Regions from separate parts of the Romboutsia sp. 1001216sp1 genome, predicted to be linked through region 1. Evidence: riboswitches for the same ligand, from Rfam matches in the RefSeq annotation. Region 1 holds a riboswitch; each other region holds the start of a gene.
The links. A riboswitch is a leader RNA that binds a small molecule or an ion and turns the genes downstream of it on or off. The one in region 1 is predicted to bind cyclic di-GMP.
Positions count from the first base shown of each region.

Region 2: it holds a riboswitch for cyclic di-GMP, as region 1 does, so the genes downstream of both, ABHC41_RS06600 (response regulator transcription factor) here and ABHC41_RS07700 (SpaA isopeptide-forming pilin-related protein) in region 1, are expected to answer to the same signal.
Region 3: it holds a riboswitch for cyclic di-GMP, as region 1 does, so the genes downstream of both, ABHC41_RS01865 (flagellar basal body protein) here and ABHC41_RS07700 (SpaA isopeptide-forming pilin-related protein) in region 1, are expected to answer to the same signal.
Region 4: it holds a riboswitch for cyclic di-GMP, as region 1 does, so the genes downstream of both, ABHC41_RS04760 (NPCBM/NEW2 domain-containing protein) here and ABHC41_RS07700 (SpaA isopeptide-forming pilin-related protein) in region 1, are expected to answer to the same signal.

Region 1 covers NZ_JBDPHA010000006.1:88,613-94,588, forward strand. Annotated here, with positions in the region: gene ABHC41_RS07700 (SpaA isopeptide-forming pilin-related protein) at 1-1,563, opposite strand, end outside; cyclic di-GMP riboswitch class II at 1,638-1,719, opposite strand; cyclic di-GMP riboswitch class II at 1,871-1,952, opposite strand; cyclic di-GMP riboswitch class II at 2,102-2,184, opposite strand; gene ABHC41_RS07705 (tetratricopeptide repeat protein) at 2,282-3,424, opposite strand; gene ABHC41_RS07710 (B12-binding domain-containing radical SAM protein) at 3,547-5,304, opposite strand; gene ABHC41_RS07715 (hypothetical protein) at 5,468-5,668, shown strand; gene ABHC41_RS07720 (hypothetical protein) at 5,665-5,976, opposite strand, start outside.
Region 2 covers NZ_JBDPHA010000005.1:30,508-36,483, reverse strand. Annotated here, with positions in the region: gene ABHC41_RS06600 (response regulator transcription factor) at 744-1,343, opposite strand; cyclic di-GMP riboswitch class II at 1,397-1,480, opposite strand; gene ABHC41_RS06595 (response regulator transcription factor) at 1,636-2,238, opposite strand; gene ABHC41_RS06590 (class D sortase) at 2,327-2,911, opposite strand; gene ABHC41_RS06585 (signal peptidase I) at 2,923-3,420, opposite strand; gene ABHC41_RS06580 (hypothetical protein) at 3,479-4,255, opposite strand; gene ABHC41_RS06575 (hypothetical protein) at 4,255-4,857, opposite strand; gene ABHC41_RS06570 (LPXTG cell wall anchor domain-containing protein) at 4,850-5,833, opposite strand; gene ABHC41_RS06565 (hypothetical protein) at 5,901-5,976, opposite strand, start outside.
Region 3 covers NZ_JBDPHA010000001.1:361,987-367,962, forward strand. Annotated here, with positions in the region: gene fliF (flagellar basal-body MS-ring/collar protein FliF) at 1-515, opposite strand, end outside; gene fliE (flagellar hook-basal body complex protein FliE) at 538-855, opposite strand; gene flgC (flagellar basal body rod protein FlgC) at 871-1,275, opposite strand; gene ABHC41_RS01865 (flagellar basal body protein) at 1,280-1,603, opposite strand; cyclic di-GMP riboswitch class I at 2,057-2,138, opposite strand; gene ABHC41_RS01870 (CDP-glycerol glycerophosphotransferase family protein) at 3,023-4,501, opposite strand; gene ABHC41_RS01875 (class I SAM-dependent methyltransferase) at 4,567-5,136, opposite strand; gene ABHC41_RS01880 (NTP transferase domain-containing protein) at 5,365-5,976, opposite strand, start outside.
Region 4 covers NZ_JBDPHA010000003.1:94,851-100,826, forward strand. Annotated here, with positions in the region: gene ABHC41_RS04760 (NPCBM/NEW2 domain-containing protein) at 1-2,289, opposite strand, end outside; cyclic di-GMP riboswitch class I at 2,500-2,586, opposite strand; gene ABHC41_RS04765 (SagB/ThcOx family dehydrogenase) at 2,845-3,603, shown strand; gene ABHC41_RS04770 (VWA-like domain-containing protein) at 3,920-5,329, opposite strand; gene ABHC41_RS04775 (ATP-binding protein) at 5,333-5,976, opposite strand, start outside.

The sequences.
Region 1 (5,976 bases):
ATCTATTTTACTAGAAAAAGCATCTGGAACTTCAACTTTTACGATCTTTACGTTCGGATCTAATTTATCTACTAAATCTATATATCCCTTTTGGAATACACCAAAACTCTCAAAGTTTATAGAATATACAACACTTTGGTCATCATCTTTTTCTAATTTAGTCTTATCAACAGATTTGTGAGCATTTATAGCTCCTGCATTGTATTCATATTTAACCGTATCATCAACACTATTTCTAGTTCCATTGTATGATAACTTTGCAGTATTTGAGTATGAATCTTCAACATTTGTAATCTTCATGTCGTAACAAACAATATAGTAATCATCTACGTTTCCAAAATTTATAGTTAAATTTCCATTATTAGTGTTTATTTTATCTTTAAATTGATCTGTTACCCACTCAAAGCTTTCATCTTTATTGTATTTACCTATACTTATACTGTCCTTTAAAAGTTCCATTCCTTTAGGTGTAAAGTCATTTAAAGTTACATTTTTAAGATTTGACCTATTTTCATTAATATCTATTCTATATCTTACATTTTCGTTCATAGATGCTACATTTTTACCTTCTGAATTTTTAGCAGAGGTATAACTATACTTACTTATAACATCTTTTGCTTCATTTTTTTGTTTTAATATAACAGTACTATTTAACTTACCATCGCTTTTATTAAATACTGCTGTATTCTTATAAGAACTCAAATTTTGAGTAATCTTTGTCTTATAAGTTACAATATATTTATCTTTAATATTTCCAAAGTTTATACTAAGCCTATTAGATGATTTGCTTATATTTAAGCTATCTGTGACATCTGTTTCTGCGCTATCTCTTTCTATTTTAATTACATTTACAGAACTTGGTATAAGCTCCATTCCTTCAGGCATATTATCTGTTAATACTGCATTTGATATATTTGAAAATTTCTCATTAACATATACTCTATATTGTTGAGTTTTTCCTAGTACTGGATAATATATATTTCCTACCGTATTTCCATCTGAATCTACATGGTCATAATTATTTATAGTTTTAAGAATCTGTCTATCTATTATAGGCTCTGTTTCATTAGATGGTTTTATAGCTATTTCTATGCTAGTAACTGGTTTTCCATCAACCCATACCTCTATCTTCTGATTATCTACTTCTTCCGTTTTATCTGCATATGCTGATACATTAACATATCCTCCTATTGCATCATAAACATCATCCCCAAAAGTTGCTACTACTTTATTACCTTCCATTTGTACACTTTTAAAATGCTCTGGGGGGAATTTAAAGCTAAATCTTTCAAGCCAACTAGGCATTTCAAATTCTATAGTATCACCTGGTTTTATACTCCCTGGACCATATTTAGCCTTATACTCTAGTTTAAAATTCAATTTTTCTCCAGGCTCAATCTCTTTTTTATCACATGTTATAGATACTTCTATTGTATCCCCTTGATTATCTGTCTTAACTTCTTCAGCATACGCAAAATGTGTATTAATTAACACATTTATAACCATTAGTACTGACGTAAGTATCGATATTATTTTTTTTCCTAACTTGTATTTATTTTTCAATAAATTTCACCACCCTTTTTAAATCTTTTTATTTTAAAATAAAAAAGACTATTCAAGATAATGATGATTTATTATCTGAATAGTCGGTTGCACTATTAACTCCATATACCTCAAGTGCCCATATACAAGGTATACTTCTTCATTCCTATTTTTAGCTTATATGTATTTATGCCCTTTTAATAATTTTGCTTTGTGTGCATTTATGCTATATAAAATTGTTAGCTTTCATTTGATTTTCATTAATGTCTTATCAATAAACTTTTATTTTAAAATAAAAAAGACTATTCAAGATAATAATGATTTATTATCTGAATAGTCGGTTGCACTATTAACTCCATATACCTCAAGTGCCCATATACAAGGTATACTTCTTCATTCCTATTTTTAGCTTATATGTATTTATGTCCTTTTAATTATTTTAATTTGTTCGCATTTATGCTATATAAAATTGTTAGCTTTCATTTAATTTTCATTAATGTCTTATCAATAAACTTGTATCTTAAAATAAAAAAGACTATTCGAATAATATTTAAATATTATCTGAATAGTCGGTTGCACTATTAACTCCATATACCTCAAGTGCCCATATACAAGGTATACTTCTTCGCTCCTAATTTTAACTTTTGAATATAATTATATAATCTCAGTGATTTATTATACCCTTTAATTTAGTTAAAGTCAATTTTAGATTTTTTTATAGTAAATTTTAACTTATTTTTTATCTATATTTATCAAGTTCTCTTAAACATGCCACTGTAATTTCATCTTGTGGATCTAATTCATAAGCTCTTTCTATATAATATATAGCATCATCTATATCACCTTTGTTTAGATATGCCATCCCTAAATTGCATAATATTTCTGGATCTTCTTTTATTTTAGCTGCTTGTTCAAAGTGTTCTATAGCTTTATCTATATTGAACATACTAGCTTCACAAAGGCCTAGTTCAACCATTGTATCTACTTGATGTGGTTTAGTTATAAGTATTTTTTCAAAATATTTCTTAGCTTCTTCAAATTCACCCATATTTTTATAAGCTAATCCTATCATAAATAATAAGTTCCACCAATCAGGATGATCTTGTTCAAGAGGTAATAATTTTTCTAGTCCTTCTTCACATTTTCCTTGGAATACTAAATTATAACCTTCTTCATATTGAACTTTAAAGTCCATCTTTCCTATATTTTCTTGAACCTCTGCCATTAAGTCTGCATCTAACCCTAATTTTTGTGCTTCTTCCCATATAACTCTAGCCTTTAAATATTGACCTTGATTGTAGTAATGGTATCCTAAATGATAGTAAGCTAAAGCAAAGTTTTCATCTAATTGTATAACCATTTCCAACTTTTCTAAGGCTTCTAATAAAAACTTATTCATAGCTTCTTTGTCCATATCTTTTTGATACTGCTTTGCTAGTTCCTGGCAAACTATTGAATAATGATATAATCCATCTATGTCATTTGGATACATACTTATCATAGCTTTTAAGTATATTAACGAATCAGTTATCTCACCAATATCAAAGTATTTTTTAGACATATAGCCCATATATTCTTTTATATTTATATTTACTTTTTTGCTAAAAGCATCTAAAAATTTTCTGTATTCTTCATTATACTTAAATTGGCTATCAATACCCATTATATATATCATAGCATCTGCTATAGACATTGTATTTATCTTATCTTGTGCTGTCTTTTCTTTTATTCCTTTAACTAATACCTCATTTTTTATAGGTACATCTAATCCACCCTTAGGTATAGTGTAACCTTCTAAGTTAAATTCTCCACCATGTTTTATAGTTATAAAAGATAATTCTTCTGTTTTCTTTAATAAATACTTTTCTATTTTAAACTTCATTTTTTCCTCCTTTGTAACTTCACATAATAATTTTTAATCTATTAATGTTTATACCCATTAAAAATTTATGTGATATGTTTTCATAATATATAATACCAATATGTAATAATTAGCATTTAATATTATATGTTAACACTATATGACTTTGACTTTTCAAAAACTTTGTTATCATCATCATAGACAAATAAAATTATATTTTTTATCTCTTTTATATCAGCATGTATATCTTCTTTTAACTTTAATATATCGAATCTAAATGGTTCAAAATGAACATATTTTATTATATGCTTAGCTGGTTTATTTTCAAACTGTGGTATATATTTTAATATGTTATCTTCATTTTGTAAGAACATATGACATCTATTTTTAAAATCTTCTACATCTTCTTTATTGAATATTTGAGGTAAATTTGAAGTTTTACCTAATGATATATAATCATACTTTAATATATCATTAAATAATTCATTTTTATCATTTATCTTATCGTTGTAGAAATCTAATAATATTTTATATAATTGATTCTTACCTTGTGCTACATCAAAATACCCATTTTCATCAAAGTAAGTTGCAAATTCTTCAAAGAATTTAAATGGACTTTGCTCATAATAATTATGTATTATGTATCTCATTGACAATACAAAGTTTTTAGAGTTATAGTATCTTTCTAGTATTTCTTCTATATCTTTTAACTTTATCATTTCGCTATAACTTATATAATCATTATATAATACTTCATATGGTGTATAATCTTTGTATCTATATCCATGTTCTTTTGCAGTATTTCTTATACCAGTTCCTTTTATCATCTTTAAGAACCCTAATTGTATATGCTCTATACCTAAATTAAATACATCATTAAATGAATTTTCAAAGCTTGCATAATCTTCATATGGAAGTCCCGCTATTAAATCTAAATGTTGATGTATATTTCTATACGATGCTACTTTTTTAACTGCATAAGATAATTTTTCAAAATCATCTCTTCTTCCAACTGCATCAAGAGTTTTCTGGTTTGTACTTTGTACTCCTATTTCAAATTGGAATAACCCTTCTTTGCAATCTTTTAAGAAGTTTAATGTTTCCTCATCTAATAAGTGTGCTGTGACTTCAAAATGATATGTTGTATAACCATTGTCATTTTCCATAAGGAAATTCATTATTTCTTGTGCAAACTTCTTGTTAGCATTGAAAGTTCTGTCTATAAACTTTATTTGAGATACCCTTGCATCTATTAATGCCTTTAAATCTTTTTTTACTCTATCTATACTAAAATATCTTAATCCTTCAAGTGTTGAAGATAAGCAGTATTGGCAATTAAAAGGACACCCTCTAGATGTTTCATAGTAAACAATTCTATTTTCATATTCTGCTGGATTTAAATGATCATAAGGACTAGGTATTTCATCTAGATTTTGTAATAATTCCTTAGGTTTAGTTACAACTATCTCATCGTTATTTCTATAAACTATACCTTCTACATCATCTAAAGATTTTTGTCCTTTTAGATACATTACCAAATCTCTAAAAACTAATTCTCCCTCTCCATAAAGTATATAGTCTACAAATGAGTGCTTTTCCATAAAGCTTTCGCTATCATAAGTTACCTCTGGCCCACCTAGAGCTATCTTTATACTTGGCTTTACTTTCTTTATATTATGGCATAATCTAACTATATCGTTTACGTTCCATATATAAGTTGAAAATAGTATTACATCATAATCATGTTTGTGTATATCTTTTAATATATAATCTAAATCATTATTTATTGTATATTCTTTTAAATCTACTTCTACTAAGTCTTTTACAAACTCCTTTAAATATCTTATTGCTAAATTTGTATGTATAAATTTTGAATTTAACGTTGTTAATAAAATTTTCAATTATTTCACCTCTTTTTTCATTTATGCTATGATTTTCTGTACATTTTAGGTTAAAATACTATATGTAGTATATTATCATTTTTTTCTTTAATAGAAGGTTTTTTAAACCTTTTTGTAGAATAATAGTATCATAATTATATCTAATTTAGAAAGGAAGTTTTTTATGGAATTAATCGATCAAGTATCTATCAATGCCTTATCAAAAAGGGACTTATTGCTTATTATAAAAGCCTTAGAGTATACAAATGAAAATACTGGACTTAATGAATTTATAGATTTAAGAAACAGTATAATAAAAGAACTATGCTTTTTAACTGATACTAGCGAAGAAGATTTTGTTAATTACCTAGAAAATACTAACTAAGATTTTTTAAATTTAAGATTATATATTCCTGATTTAGCTTTGACTCCTATCTCAAGAATATCATTTTTAAAATCTTTTTTTATAATTTCAATTTGATTAAATATCGGATCTATAGTAATTTCCCCTACTTCTAATTTAATTAGGGATCTTGGATCTACACGATTATTATAAATCTTTTTGTTAATTATATATTTTCTTAGTTTAATTACATATTCAGCCATTGATAAGGTGAAGTCTATATTGTTTATATTTAAATTCTCTTCGAAGTTTAGTATAGATAGTATAGATTTTTTTATACTTAATATTCC
Region 2 (5,976 bases), on a different contig from region 1:
ATTTGGTATTATTAATTTTATTTCATCTACTACTTTTTGTGATATTGTATGATCTTTACCTATTAGGATTATATTTTTAGAATTTCATTTTTTATTTATATTGATATGTTGTCTTTATTGATAAGCATCATTGGTGCGTTATATATTGTGGCTAATGGTGTTGCTATGATTGCATCTACTGTTGATTTTTCGTTTATTAATATTATTGTATCTATTTTTTCTTGTTGGATTTCTTGGCTTATTTTTATTGATGTGTTGTATATGTCTTTATCAGTGAATTATTTTATGTTTATAGCGTTTGATTTTGTAGTCATTAATATTATAATATTAATGTTATAAGCCCTTGTACTTTTTTTAATTTTTATCACCTCCATTAATAATAAATATATATATATATATATATTTATTATTAATAATCAAAACACAATTTATGCTATTGTACCTGCCAATATTCTTTCTTTGTAAGTTACATTCATATGTTTTTATATTAAAATATTTCAATCTTAGTCTACTATATGGCATACATTATATTTTGTAAAAAACTGTACATATTATATATAAAAATAGCTACTACGAATTTTACCTCGTAATAGCTATTATATTTATCTTAAAAATTCAATAATAATACCATTAATATCATATCCAACTTTATATAACTTGACCTTAAGTTCAATACCAATTAGTGCATCCTCTTTCTTATAACTAATTCAACTACTCGCCTTTAATAAAAAAATCCTTGTCACTTAGCAAGCCAACTCTTTGTCCCTGAAGTATAATATAATATCCTTTCTATTTCTAAATTTCATTTTAGAAAGTATACTGCTTATATGCTTTTTAACAGTATACTCTGTTATAAATAATTCTTGTGCTATTTCTCTATTGCTATATCCTTTACTAACAGCGTATAATACTTCTTTTTCTCTCTCTGTTAATAATTCTATATCTGAGTTGTTGCCGCCCAATACATTTGCTAAAAGATCGCTATCATAAAATTTTTTTCCTTTTCTTATACTATTTATCTTATATATAAAATCTTCTTTATTATCTATATTAAGTATATACCCATCTACACCATTTTTTATAGCTTTCTCGCATATAGTCTCATTCTTAGCAAAGTCTAGTACTATAAGTTTTTTATTTTCTATATCTTTTGTAATTTTATCTAGAAATTTTACTTGGCTTTCTTTAATATCTAACACTATATAATTTATATCTATTAGCTTTTTTCTATCTATATCGTTTATACTATTTGTTACTATGTTTTTAGTATGGTAAATAGACCTAAATAAATTATCTAATGATTCTCTAACCATAAAAGATTCTGAGACTATTAATGTACCCATATTTATATTCCTCCCATAAAATAATTTAGAAATAAAAAAACCAGCTATATATAAATTAAAATAGCCGGTTGCACTACTAGCTCCATATATTCCAAGTGCCCATATACAGAATATACTTCAAAGCTTCTTTATTTTGTTTTTTTAATTAATTTAATAATAATATATTTATATATAAATATTATCACAAATTAAATTTTTTTGTACAAAATCTCTTCTCCATTTTATAGTATAAATTCCTATATTATTTCATAAAAATACATTTTATATTATTTATATATATAAATCGTCATTTTTAACTTAAATTATTTATATATATTATTATATCTTGCCTATTTCTTAAATTTAACTTATATAAAATATTAGTTATATGTTTTTTTACTGTATACTCTGTAACCCCTAACCTAGATGCTATTTCTCTATTACTTAGTCCTTTTGCTATTTCATCTATAACCTCATTTTCTCTTATAGTTATATCGTTGTTACAATTAAATTCCTTTTTATTCATTGCCTTTTGAACTACAAAAGGATCATAAAAATTCCCACCAGACATTATCTTATTTATTATGTATCCGAAATCTTCCTTATCCTCTATATCAGTAATATATGCATCAGCTCCATTTCTTATAGATTTTATACATATCTCTTCATCTTTATATAGATTATAAATTATTACTTTTATTCTTTTATTATTTTCTTTTATATTGCTTATAATATTTAAATCAAAATTGCACTTTTCCCTTATATCTATAATAGCCATGCCATACATACCTATATCTTTACTTAAATTTTTAACATCTTTTTCCTTTTTTATATTTATATTTTTAAACTTTTCTTTAAATAAAGTTGATAATGCTTCTTTTAATATAAACGATTCTGAAATTATTAGTATATTCATATTCTTCCCCCCCTTTTTCTACTACATTATTCCACCCAATAGTTTTTTACTAGACCATGGTATATTATACCTAACGTACCAAAAAAAATTACTCTATATATCCATTCACTACTAACCTATGAGTACCAACATATTTAGGAGTACAAGTAATAAGTGTTATCATTTTTTTATTTTCATCTGAATCTAAAACCTCCACCTTATCTGGTGTTACAACTTCCTTACTATCTACTATGTAAGTATATTTTTCATCTAATGTGTGTACTACTATATTGTCACCTTTTTGTAATTCATCTAGATTGCTAAAAAACTTATTTGATGTGTAGTTTCTATGACCTGCCACTGCAAAGTTTCCGTACTGTCCTGGCATTTGAGTTTGATCAAAATGACCTACAGAATAATCTAATGTTTTTTGATCAGTTCCTTCCTTTACTGCAACTTTCAAATCTATCTTTGGTATTTCAAGAATAGCTATAACGTCTTGATTATTATTTATGGTCTTTTCCTTGCCTTTTTCTATTTGTTTACTTTCACTATTCTTATTATTTTGGATATTTTTTTCAAACTCCTTAACTAAATCATTATTATTTTTTTCAACATTGTAGTTTGTATATGCAGTTAATAAAATTATGCCTGCACCGATAACAATTAAAGATTTCCCTATAATTTTTTTCATAGTTTCACCTTTTAATCTCTATTTATAATTATTATAAATAATGCTAATAAAAACATCTCTGCAGCTATAACCATTGGATTTGATAAAAATTGAGCAACATATCCCATCTTAGGTATACTAAATTTAACTTCCCCAATTACATTATCTTTTTTAATAATATCTGGATCATAAACATCATTGTTATCTCCTTTTGTTTTGTATCCCTCATTAGTTATCTCCATAACTCTATGAGTAACAATTTCTCCATTATCTACAAATGTTATAATATCCTCTTTTTCTATATCAACTTTATTTTTATTTATTGTAACCACTAAGTCCCCTGGATAAAACTCTGGTTCCATACTTCCTGATAATACAGTATAGGTTCTAAATCCAATTAGATTAAACATCTTATCACTTCTTGATGTTAAAGCATTTAAAAGCATTATTATTGCAAATACCATAAAAAAGTAATATAAGAATTTTCCTATCTTAGGCTTTATATCTTGTTGTGTTTTTTCAATTTCCATAATTGTCCCCCTTATTTAAAGGAAGAAGAGAATCTCTTCTTCCTTTTTAATTTAAATTCTATTCTACAACAGGCTCTTCACTAGGAGCTTCGACCACTGATGGTTCTGGAGTTTCTGGTTGTGGTATTTCTTCTGGTTTATTCTCTGGTTCTTCCTCTGGTTTAGTTTCTGGCTCTACTGTTGATTCTGGAGTTTCTGGTGATTCTGGAACTCCTTCAGATGGCGGCAATTCCTCACTTGGTGGTACTTCTGGCGTTTCTTCACCTGGTGGCATCTCTTCACTCGGTGGTATTTCACTTGGTGGCACTTCTTCTGAAATTTCTGTTTTTGAGCCAAGCTTAGTCCAATGAGCTGTTAATTTGTCATTCTTATTCTTAGTAATTTCTATTTTATAACGAACTCTTATTAAATTATTATTCTTATCACGTATTCTTAGTTCTAAGATAAGCCAATCATCTCCACCTTCCTTAGTACTAATATTTTCTCTATTTATTTTTTTATCAAAATCTATATTTATTCCATTACCTTCAATTTCAGACTCTTCTGGTTTATTACTGAACTCCCCACTTCCTTGTTCAAAGTTAACACTTTCTACAGTTCCTTGATTTATAATTGATGTGCTTAACTGTATATACAAATCTTCTCTTTCATCGTGAACCCAAGCATTAGTTTCAAATTCACAGCCGCCTTCTGGTTTTGGGTCTACCAATTGGCCTATACTAACACTATTGCCCTTTATATCACTTGCAGTAAAATAACTATGACCAATATATCCACCTGTAAAAAAAACTGCCATGCTCATCCCTACCATAACAAATTTGCTTCTTATATGCATTATTCAACACCTCCTGCATCGATTTGTATAGCATTTATAGTAGTGTTAAAGTCTGCACTTTTTCCTTCTAATGTTTTCTTAACATCATCTGTTATATCACTTCTTATGCCAACAGTGACTGAAACATTAATAGACTCTCCTGGATCAACTTCAACTTTATTTCCATTATTATCAACAATATATGCACTTTGTAATGATAAAAGATCTTTTAATGTAGATACACTATATCCCTGTGGCTTCACACTTTTTCCACCATATGTCATTTTTAAATTACAACTTAATAAATCTAAATCTATTCCACCTGAATTACCTGAAAAATCTATCTCTACATTTTGTTTCAAATCCCCTTTATTTATAATAGAAAAACTTTTAGTATCACTTAATTTATCTTTATTCAGACTAATATCTATTCCATTTGATAAACTAGTGTCAAGTTTCCCCATAGTTATAACCAAGTCATTTTTAGCACTTACTTTGTCACTAAAGTATGAATAACTTCCAAAAGCTCCAACACTTCCTATACTTAGCATAAGTACAGCCCCACTAAGAGTTGCTTTTAATTTGTATTTTTTTGATTTCTTAGCTTTTTTTAATCTACTCATCTATATCATCTCCTTTGTTAGAAGATTTTCTATCTAAGACTATTCCAAGTCCTAATACACCTGCTCCAAGTGCTGTAAGGCTTGTTGCATTTACTATACTTCCGGTTTGAGGTAATTTGCCTCCTAATCCTCCAACATTACTTCCATTATTTCCATTGCCTGGTTTGTTTGGTTTCCCTGGATCTACCGACGATTCTGGATCTATCGGTAGATTTGGATTATCCGGGTCTACTGGTGATTCTGGATCTATTGGTGGATTTGGATTTTCTGGATCTACTGGTGGCTCTGGATCTATTGGTGGATTTGGATTTTCTGGGTCCACTGGTGGCTCTGGATCTATTGGTGGATTTGGATTTTCTGGATCCACTGGTGGCTCTGGGTCTACCGGTGGATTTGGATTACCTGGATCCACTGGTGGCTCTGGGTTTGTACCACCACCTCCACCACCTCCACCACCTCCGCCGGAGCTTAAGTTATATACAACACCTAGGCTAAATATTTTTAATAAGCCTTGAGCGTCATTATTCATTTCTTCATCCATATCTATAGTTAGTATAAATTCTTTTTCTCTATTACCATTTATGCTTACACTTTTATCTAAACTAACTCCATTATCTTTTCCCAATATATCCTTAAGTTTTACACTAACTTGATTTTCTTCATTTCCTGCTTCTTTTATAGTTATAGTTGTATATTTTGCCATCTCTTCAAAAGCTTTACCTAAATCAAGGCCATTTTCTCTTGATTTTTCAATTATATATATTTTTCTAACTGTCATTTTTTTATTTGTATTATTTTTTATGACAAACCTCATAGTTTCTGATGATCCTGGTTTGTATAACCCCGTCGGTTGTTCATATATCTGTATAGTTGCATCTTTGTTGGACTTAGTATTCGCAAAAGTTGGTGCAGTAAATGTTATACACATAATTGAACAAAGCGCTAGGGATTTTAAAGCTCTCTTTATACTTTTCATATAATCCCTCTTTCTAAAAAAGGCATTCTTTTAAATAAGAATGCCTTTTTAATTATTGCAATTTATATTATTTTTTTGCACCTTCTTGTGTAGCATCTATAACATATTTGCTTATATCTTTGTCAAAATTAAAGTTTATGTAC
Region 3 (5,976 bases), on a different contig from region 1:
GGTATGCTCTCTTTAGCAAATACAGATTCTTCACCTTCTGTTATATGAACTCTTGCATCTTGTACTTGCGGAAAAGTTTTTATAGTTTTTTCTAGTTCACCTTGAATCATTCTTTGTTTTTTTACCTCAAATTCTTCATCTGTAAGACCTAACGATGATCCTTCATCCATAAGTTCAAATCCTTTAGAACCATTTGAAACTTTTCCAGATAGTTCAAGTCTTAACTTATCTACCTGATCTTTAGGTACATATATACTATCGCCCTCTATTTTCGTTTCAATTTTTTCTTTTTCTAGTTCTTTAGTTATAACAGATGCATCATTTGAATCTAAACCCGAGAAAAGAACATCATATTTATTATCATTTTTATACTTAATTCCAAATATTATAGCTAATATAATTGCAATCACTCCAACTATAATGGCTATTTTCTTTTCTTTTCTCATTTCCTTAAATTTTTCTTTTCTTGTTTTTATAAAATCTTTTATTTTTTCTATTATCTCTTTAAAATTCATCTATCTGCTCCTTATTAAGGAATTACAATTGCACTCTATTAATTTCTTGGTAAGCATCATATAACTTATTTCTAATCTCAATCATAAGTTGCACTGACATTTGAGATTCTTGTGCTGATAGCATAACATCATGCATAGAAACATCTTCACCTTTTATAAGCGCTTCTATCTTTTCATTTGAATTTATAATACTATCATTTACCTTACCTATAGCATTCTTTATAACATCTTCAAATTGCTTGTCTGGCTTTTCATTTCCTTTAACTTTATATGTAGTCTTATTATTAATAGCATTAGAGAATATATCAGAATTAATATTTATATTGCTTATTCCTGTCATTTAACCACCTACTTTCTATCTACCTATCTCTAAAGCTTTAGATATCATATTTTTTTGAGCATTTAAAGTATCTACATTAGATTCGTAAGCTCTCGATGCACTTATAAGATCTGACATTTCAGCTAATAAATCTACATTTGGATATTCTACATATCCATCTTTGTCTGCATCAGGATGATTTGGTTCATATATTTTTCTGAGAGGAGATTTATCTTCTTCAATCTTTTTTGTTTTAACACCTAACATCCCTAATTTTTCATCATAATTTTCTTCAAAGCTAGCTACTTTTCTCCTATATGCTCCTCCATTTTTAGTTCTTGTAGTCTGCATATTAGCAACATTCGAAGATATTATATCCATTCTCATACGTTCTGCTGTCAGACCACTTGCACTAATTCTCATACCACTAAAAACACTCATTTATTTACCTCCCAGATATTATACTTTTTGTCATAGCGATTTTTATATTTGTAAGACTTACTAACGCATTATATTCTAATGTCGTAGCTGCTTGATTAACCTTCTCATGTTCAATATCAACGTTATTACCATCTTCTCTGACCACAGATTCCTTATCAACCTTTAACTTTATACTAGGAATTTCTAGTTTATTCTTTAAAGTATCTTCGAAACTAACATACTTTCTTTTATACCCTGGAGTATTTATGTTAGCAATATTTTCTGCAATGGCATTACTCCTTAAATGTGTAGCATCTAATCCCATTTTCATTAAATTATAGATTTCCATATTACTCTCCTCCATTAATTTTATAAATCAAAAAACCACTCTATAAAGAGTAATTTTGTATACTACATAGCATACTATCATTGCTAGAATTTGATTATTTTAGATATAAAATTAAATCAATATATTTATTATTCGTTTTCTTATATTTAATTTTCTTATCATTTTAATTATAAACTTTTACTTATTTTTTTCTATATAATTTATACTATTACATAATTTTTCCTATAATAAAAAATGTAAGATACATAATGAACTTTGATAATATAATTGAATTATTAGATTTATTAAAATATTATTTCTTCAAAAAAAAATAACTCTAAAGAGAGTTATATAATATCAGCGTCGATAAATAGAGATGCATAATTTGGACACAAACAATCAAAATAATTTATATATTATTCATAATTCTCCAAAATTATAAACCTTATATATCGAAAACAAAAACACACAGTTTTTTGCAACTGGCTAGCATAGTTTCTACTTTAGCTCCTATAGTTTTGCGTCACTAGATTTCTCTAGCTTGCCTATTTTGTTTTTCGTTCTTTTTTTACACTTTTCGACATTTTTTTCCATACACTAAATATTATAGTATAATTACCATTTAATCAAGTTTTTATTTGTATTTTCTTACTATTTTTTTTCAAACTAATATTAAAAATACATTTAAACTTATTTGTTAAATCACAAAGTGTAATTTTATTTTATATTATACGGCTGATATAATTAGAACTTTATATTTTTTATTAAAATAATACAAATTATGTATTAGACAATAAATTCTACATCACTAAAAATTTTTAACTTAAACATCCTTATTCAGATTAATTCATAAATATTATAAATTTAGATAATATTCCTATTTTTTTCAATTATGACTGTAATTTTATTTATAAATTCAAAATATTAAAACCAGAAAATTAAATACATTTATATCTATATTAGTTCCTAAAGATATTTTTGATATAAATATTGATTTAACACTCAATTATATTAATAAAATTTCTTATGATACTTATCTACCTTATTAATAAATCAAAGCTTATTATACTAACAAAATGTATAGTAAAGTTAGTTTTTACTTAGATAAATTTTATAACATTTGCAATATTAAAATTTATTCTTTCTTTAAAGAAAATTTAATATTGTGTTCATATAATATTATAAAAATTCATGATTTTGAAAAATGATTAAAGACTTTAGTAGTAATTTAACTACTTTTAATTTAGATTTATTTTATGAACTTATCGGGATATGTATAAAACTATTAATTATTATAAATACTCTTATAGTTAAAATTATATACCTGTTTTAATTAATACTTAATATTTTTAATAATAAAATACAAAAAGTCTTGTAAAAATAGTTACTTAATATAATAAGTTATTCATGACTTTTTGTATTTAATATCATTGTGAAATTTTAAAAATAATTATTTTCAATACACTGCTTTATATGTTTGTGAACTTGTTCTCCACAACTACCATCAATATTTGAAAGAACAGTATTTAGTGCATTAATTCTATTATCTTTTTTGTAATCTTTTTTATTGACTACTAAATCTATAAATTTATCTACAGTCATTTCATCTTCACCAACTATATAATTAGAAAATATATCAAATACTTTTTCATGATAGTATTCTCTGTTTAATTCTATGTCATATATTAAAACAGGTTTTCCTGTAGCCATATATTCAATTAATACAGAAGACCTATCTGTTATTAGTGCATCAGATATTTGAAAAGCTTCGTAATAACTAGGTGAATTATCAATAATTATATTTTCTGTATTTTTTGCTGAGCTTAATAACTCTTTATATCTTTTATAGCATTCTGGGGCTCTTGATTTAACATATGACAGCTCCAGTGGGTGAGGTCTATATATTAATCCATAGTTTAAATCATTTCTAATTTTATTAAAGACTTCTTCAACTTCATCTAATACTTTATCTCTTCCATTTATAACTTTCATTAAGTTTGTAGTCCATAAAAATACCTTTTTACCTTTAAATTTATTTTTATAATAGTCATTTGTAGTATTTGATTTTAGACTACTAACTAAAGCATCAAATTTAGGTGACCCAAGAGGCAATAATTTCTCTCTAGCTACCCCACTATATTCTGCAATGTCTGCAAATGCATGAGATTGTACAACAACTTTATCAAATTCTCTTGTTCCTATAAATGAGTAAAAATCTTTATAAAATGAAATTGGATAAGTACCTAATATTCCATAAGTAACATATACTAGCATATCTGTATATTTTTTTAAATTATAAGAAAAATAGTTGCTATCTACTCTAGTAGCATTATTATATTCATCATATTGATTGTGTATATATATAACATCTGGACTAATTTTTTCTAAATCAAATGTTTTATAATCAGTAATAGGTACATATTTAGGCAACATATCACCTTCATATGTAAATATAGCGTCCATATTCCCATTTCTATTATAAATTAACTTATAATATGGAATTGGTACTACATAACAATTACAATTTTCATCTTCTTTAGCTTCTTTCCAAATACTTTCAAGGCTATTCCACATAGATGCATTGTATGGCATAAAAACAATATTATATTTTTCCTTAATATTTTTATTTATAATATCTATCATATCATTTATCATATTAATAATTTCTTGGCAATCATAAAGTGTATCTGTATCTTTTGTTTTATTTAAATCTTTTAATTTTTCTAATATACTATTTGATAGATTATAAAGTCTACCGTCACATTTTTTAGCATTTTCAAAGCTATTTTTAACTGTATTAATAGCTTGTATACAAATTTCAGACATAAACTCATAGTCTGTATTTAAATTTTTAATTATATAAGAAATCCCTTCTATTGAGGTTTTTAAAATTTCTATTATTCTTTGTTTTTCATTCATTTTTAATCACACTACTTTCTATAAATCCAAGATTTAAATTGTAACTTTAGTTATAAGTTTATTGTTTAACCTCTATTTAAAATAAAATAGTGTCTCTCAGTTTCTTTGTATTGTTTTTTATCAGTTAGAAACATTTCATTTTCTATAATCTTAAATCCATTATTTATAAGAACTTTAAAAACATCTATGTATTCATCAATTGTTCTATATATAACATTATATTCACTATTTAATTCATTAGAGTAAAAATCACCTAGGGTTAATCTTTCTTTTGTAGCAATTGGTGATGCTATATATATCATAGCCTCTTTATCTAAGACTTTAAGTAAATTTTCAAAGCATATGTTAAATTCTTCATCATTTATATACATTATAAGACCTGCTAAAATTACTTTATTAAACGGGGCATTACTTTTTACAACCTCATTATCATATATATTTATAAAATCACATATTTGAAAATCATAACTATTATTACAACCTATTCTTTTTCTCGCTATATTAAGTAAATCTTCTGCAAAATCAGTACCTAAATAGTATTTACTATTTAATACTATCATTTCTGCTAATCTTCCTACTCCACAACCTATATCTAAAACTTTAGAATTTTTATCTATTTTTAATTTAGGTATTATAACCTCTTTTTCATACTCATCTAATAATTTTGCATATTCAGAATCATTATCGTTACATTTTACAGTTTTATAAGGATTATCTTCTGTGTACTTTTCTGCTCTTTTATCCCAAAATAGTTTTACACTTTTTTATTTATATTTATGTTTTCTTTATATACCCTTGTATTTTTTTTCGTCATCCCATTTCTCCTAGTTAAGGTTTGATTATAAATTCATATTTAACCGATTTTATTTGTATCCATTTTTATACCAATCTAAAGCTTTTTTATATTCATTCATATTATCTATTTCCTTTAAATTTACATGAACTACTTTTAAAGGTAAATTAGGTGTTATCATTTTATATACATGGTCATTTCCGCTATTAAGTTTATGTGCATATATTTTAAACAACCCAGTCCATTCATACTTTCCATGTTGTCTTGAAAAACTAACTGCATGTTCAGTTCCATCTATAAATTCAGTATCTATATATACTGGTTCATTAGTATATGGAGAACAAACACCTATTGCTTCTTCATCATCTTCTAATATAAATCTTTCGAGGTCTTCAGGTTTAAATAATACATCTCCATCTAATGATATAATCATCTCATTAGAATGTTTTTTCCCTAGTGATAAACTAGCAGCAGTTTTTGTATTAGTATAATCATGATTAAACACAAAAGTAATATCTTTTCTATATGAACAAACTACGTCAATAACTTCTTGGGCTTGATATCCTACAACAATTCTTATATCATCAAACTTGTCTAAACATTCTAATTGTCTTATTATTAATGGTTTTCCATCAATATCAATTAATGATTTATTAGTATTTAGACCTAATCTAGTTCCCAT
Region 4 (5,976 bases), on a different contig from region 1:
ACCATCAACCGCGTTATTTATATGCTGTTGTAGATATTGCCCTGCATTATTACTTATACTCTTTATATTCTCGTAAGGTATTCTAAATTGTTTTACATACTCCGCATTATCCAGATGATTAAACTTCTTACTTGTAGCAACAGAACTCTCTACCTTGCCTTGTTCTATTAGAACTCTTGCATTGTATAAGTCCTCTTTAAAGTCTTCAAAGAATGGGTGTGTACTACATTCGTTCTCTAAAGCTTTTAATTTATCAACTGTATCAAACTCTTCACTTACTTTAGACATAGTATCATCAGTGAATAACCTTTGTATTTTATCTAGAGTTTGGTCTTGTTTATATAATCCGAACTCTGACGCTAAAGCCCAACCTTCATATCCTTGCTTATAAACAAACTTAACTCTTCTAGCTTGAGTTGGATTAAACTTTATAGATATAGAGTCTCCAGTTCTTGAAGCACTACCACTAGTTACTTTAGTAAATGTGTCTCCTTCACTAGTCTTAGAAGTATAGATATCGAACTTCTCTGCGAAACCTCTATCTCTCGGAGAATAATATACTATTCTATCTAAAGTTCTTATTTGGTCTAAAGTCATTATAACTTCGTTTGTATGAGTTTCGCTATTTCTAGCATCAGAATGCCAATTAGTGTTAGGATCACCATCTATAGCTTTATCTATAGTTTGATTTGACCAATGTCTACCGTTAGTAGTTATATTCTTTATATGACTATTATCTATCTTATAAGTCTTATCATACTCTGCTAACTCTGGAGTTCCAAAAGCTTTAAACTTCGAAACTTTAGCATCTGCATAAGTTACCTCGTTACCTTCTAATACAAGTTTAGCATCATCTAAATCTTCTTTGAACTTACTGTATAAAGGATGTGCCTTCGCTTCATTCTCTAAAGCAGTAAGTTTCTCTAAAGTCCCAAAATCAGGGTTTACTGTATTCTTATTACTGTCTGTAAATAGTTTATCCATTTTCTCTGATAAAGCATCTTCTTTATAGAACCTAGCTTCTGATATGAATGGTCTATTTTCATGGCACTCTTTAAATACAAACTTCAGTCTCTTAAAGTTTGTTGGGTTAAATTTAAATTGCATGAAGTCTTTAGTAACTTCTGCAGTACCGCTAGAAACTAATTTGAATGTATCCCCTTGAGAAGTTTCTGAAGCATATATTTCATACTTAGTAGGAAATCCTTTTTGATTTCCGCTTCTAGGTAATAATGCTATTCTATCAAGTTGTTCTATTTCATCAAAAGTGAATACCACTTCATTAGTGAAACCATTACCATTGCTTCTGTTTGTTTCCCAATGTGTATTAGGGTCACCATCATACATATATTCTATTTTTGTTGTAGAGTAAGTTCCACCATTTACTTGTGTATTAACGATGTGGTCTTTACCTAACATAAACTTGTCATCATAAGCTTTTTGGTTTTCAGTTCCATACCCTAATAACTTAGATACTTTAGTTTCAATAAAGTTAACCTCTTTGTTCTCTAGAACAAGTCTTGCATTATCTATATATTCTTTAAAGCTATCGCGGAATGGATGTCCTTCAGTTTCTTTCTCTAAAGTGTTTAATGCTTCAGGAGTTGCAAACTCTTTACTTACTTCATTCATGTTTGCATTAGTAAATAATCTTTCCATCTTATCTAGAATTCTATCCTCTTTATAGAACCAAAACTCTGCGGCACTTGCCCACTCGTCATGTGCTTCTACGAATTTGAATTTAACTCTCTTTGCTCTTACAGTATCAAATTTAAATTCAACCATTCCACCTGTAACTTTACTTCCTTCTATTTTTCCTGCTAGTTTAAAATCTTCACCTATTTCACTCTCTGAAACATATATCTCTGCACTAGTAGGATATCCTTTACCTTTAGCCCCGTCTTGTCTTGTAGCATAAGCTAATCTATTTATCTCGGCTATATCTTTAAACTCCACAATTACTTCATTTTTAAATTCATTTGTATTTCTAGTGTATGTTTCCCAATGTGTATTAAGTTTTCCATCTATAGCATTTTCTATCTTAGTTCCTGGGTAACTTCTTCCATTGTTTGTTATAGACTGTATCTCAACTCTATAAAGTTCATTATACTTAGCGAAGTTAGGATTGTTCTTAATTTTAAAATCACTAACTGTCATACTTTTAGAAACTTGTTCCTCTATCGCTAATGCTTTTTCCTTTATTACTTCGTTAGCAAAAACATTTAAAGTAGGTGTGCTGTTTGTTGCTATAACAGATATGGCCAATATTGATGCTATCTTTTTCTTCATAATATTCTCCCTCTTATATTATATGAATTTACAATAACTAAATATTTTACCCCAAATTTCAAAATATAGTCTTGCTATAGAGCTATAGTTGTTTTTATTAAATAAAAAACTACCCTTTATAAAGGGTAGTTGCCATCTAAAGTAAACATTATAAAACAATCTTACAATTATATCATAAGATAACTCTATAAAAACAAAGAATATCAATTCTTTGGCAACTGGCTGGCATAGTCTAATTTTACCTTAGCCCCTTTAGCTTTGCGTCGCTAGATTTCTCTAGGTTTGCTAATATGTAATTTTTAGTCATCTATATTAATTATACATAATTTTTTATAAATTAAAATAGTTTTTTTTAATTTAAAATAATTTTAATATATTTTTGAATATATTCTATTAAAGCAAATATTAATTATTACTACACAAAAATATTTATTAATTTTTATCTGTAATTAAGCTTCTAATATGAAATTTTTACCATTTAGGCTTTTTCCACTTATATTTATATATATGGTATAATAAGTGTAAAAATTTATACATTTTAATAAGGAGACATCTATGGATAAAATTGCACAAAACAGAGAATTTTTCAAAGCTGATTTTGAAATACTAAAACAGATAAAAACGGATAAACAAAAAGGAATACCCGCTCCTTCTTTCCAAAAAGAATATGATTCAAATTCTAATTTAATAGAGTTACCTCCTGTAAGCAAAGACATTTTAGTTAAACCTAACGTACTAGATTGTATAAATGATAGAAGAAGTATAAGAAAATATAGTGATGAAAAAATAAATTTATCTGAACTTTCGTATTTACTATGGGCTACTCAAGGAATCCAAACTGTAAAAGATAAATTTAGTGCCTTAAGAACTGTACCTTCTGCTGGTTGCACTCACCCATTTGAAACATATTTAATAATAAATAATGTTGATGGTTTAAAGAGTGGAGTTTACAGATATTTACCTTTAGAACATAAACTTTTATTTATAAAGACTTTAAGCAATATAGATGATGAAATAGATAAAGCAACTCCAAACCAACCTTTTGTTCAAGGTTTCGTATCTAAAAGTGCCGTTGTGTTTGCTTGGAGTTGTATTCCATATAGAAGTGAACATAGATTTAGTATAACTGCTCATAAGAAAATACTTATAGATATTGGACATGTTTGCCAGAATCTTTACATAGCATCAGAATCTCTTAATTACGGGACTTGTGCTATCGGAATATATGATCAGGATATAATTGATAATATGTTAGATTTAGATGGAGAAAATGAGTTTGTAATTTATATGGCTTGTTTAGGTAAAAAACTTTAATAAATTAGCTTAATTATTAATATAATTGTATTACTTTAAAGTAAAAATCTCAAAAATATCTTAAATTAAGATACTTTTTGAGATTTTTTAATTTTAATATTTTTAAATAAAGTATAGTATAAAGTACTTTATTTTGATATTTGACTTAATATATATGAGGTTACTTCATCAGGAGAAATATTTAAAATAATCGCAAATTATTCATTTAATAATCTTTCTGCTTCTTTCATAATATTATTATCTCCTTTAGAAATTATATTTCTCATTGAAATTTTATTATTATGTTATTAGAATAACCAGAATTTAATACATAAATTTATAAAATTGGAGCTTGGTTATTCATTGAATATCCATCATTTCTAACATCACTCATATCTAATGTATCATCTTTTATTTTAACCTTGCTAAGTTTTTTAACTGCTCCATAAGGCTCTCTTAATGAAAGTTTGTCTCCTCTTCCTGAAATAACCCATAAAATTTTATATCCTCTAGGTATTACTTGTAGCCTGTCTTCTCCTTTACCATCAGTAAAGTATACCAATAAATTAATTTTTTTATTATTAGCATATTCAAAAACTGGGCTAAATTTAGTTGATCCTCTTCTTTTAAGCCTTTCTTTTATATCTTTTACAGATTTGACTTTATACACACGTCTAATTTCATTATCACATTCTATGATTGTAATTTCATGGTTATAATTTTTTACTATATTAAGTACTTCCTTAATAGCTTGTTTAAATTCTTCATCACTAATACTTCCACTTATATCAAGTGCGACAGCTATCTCTGCTTTATGAGATCTCAACTGTCCCCTCAAATCTAATCTATTTGGCTGTCTTCTATTTCTTCTTGTTATAGTCTTCTTTTTATTGCTTTCGACTGTTCCCATCAATCTATTAAGATATAAGTTCCAAGGCAATTCACCTTTACTATTTTTAAGTGATGATATCATACCATCTAAGTATTCTGGAATTTTACCTTTTTGAGAATTATTAATAGCTTTTTGGGTAAATTCTTTAAGAGTTTCCTCATCTATATTACTAGAATCTTCCCAAATATCATGAGTTTTTTCTGGATTGTATTCAGTTTCTATATCATCAGACTGACGAGTATCATCTTCTTCGCCATCTTTATCTACTTCTTGTAAATCTAATTCAGTTTGAATTTTTTCTACATAGTATTCAAAAGGCTCATAAGGCTCAAGTTTTAAATTATATTTTACATTTACATTTTCTAAAGTAACAGCATATGGTGGTAAATTATTTAAATATTTATTAACCACTATATCCATCGCCATATTAATAGCTAATGTACTGTATTTTCCTTTTAATTCTCTTGCTCTTACTAAATGCATAGATATTACATGAAGAATTTCATGTTTAATTGTACTTTCCATTTGTCTCATATTAAGGTCTAAAAAAATTATTGGATTAAAGTATATGACATACTTAGCACCTTTAAAATTTATAGCAGTGGGACTACTTATATCAAATCTTATTTCTCTTGATGTTTGAAATAAAAAATATCCATAGAAATTATCTTTGTCTTCCATAAGGCTTAGATTAACTTTATCTACTAAACTGAAAAATTCATTTTTGAAATCTTGTGGTATATCTATCTCAAATTTTTCACCCTTGTGATTTGCTTTTAACATAGCATACGTATCTATAATTTTTTCTGTTTTATAATAAAGATCTCTTTTTTGTTTATCAAAGTAAGTTTCCATAGGCTATCCCCTTATTAATTTATAAGATTCGAAGTAAGCTTCTACAAATTCTTCATTTTCTATAGCTTTTTCATATACTTTTTTATAGCTATTTTTAATCTCTTTCATAATTCCTACCATTAAATCTATAGGGTATACTTTTAAAAACTGTACAAATCTATTAATATAATAGCTTGCCTCATAATCTTCATTTTTAATATTTGATTCTAAATCCCTTAAAATATTCATTACTGATAAATAAAGTCTTGTATGACTTTCATTTTTTACTTTTTCTATAACAGATTCACTTAAAGTTTCTCCACAAAAAACCTCTTCATAAGATATAAGTGGACTATAATCTGATTCAATAAAGTTTATAAATTCCTCTGCGATAACTTTACCTACATTTCCTTTTATAACATTTAAAAATACAGCCTTTGGTATTGAATCTTTTTGATCCTTATATACTTTGTAACTTTTAGAAACTCTTTCATAACTTCTTGGAGTTGCTGATACATCTCCTTCATTTATTTTGTGTAAATATTCTGGGAAGGTTGAAATAAACTCTATAACCTTTTGTTCAAGACCTTCACCTATTGCCCATTTTAGCCATTGATTATAATCAGACTCCATATTTAGCCATACAAATCTATTTTCTTGAGCTGCAT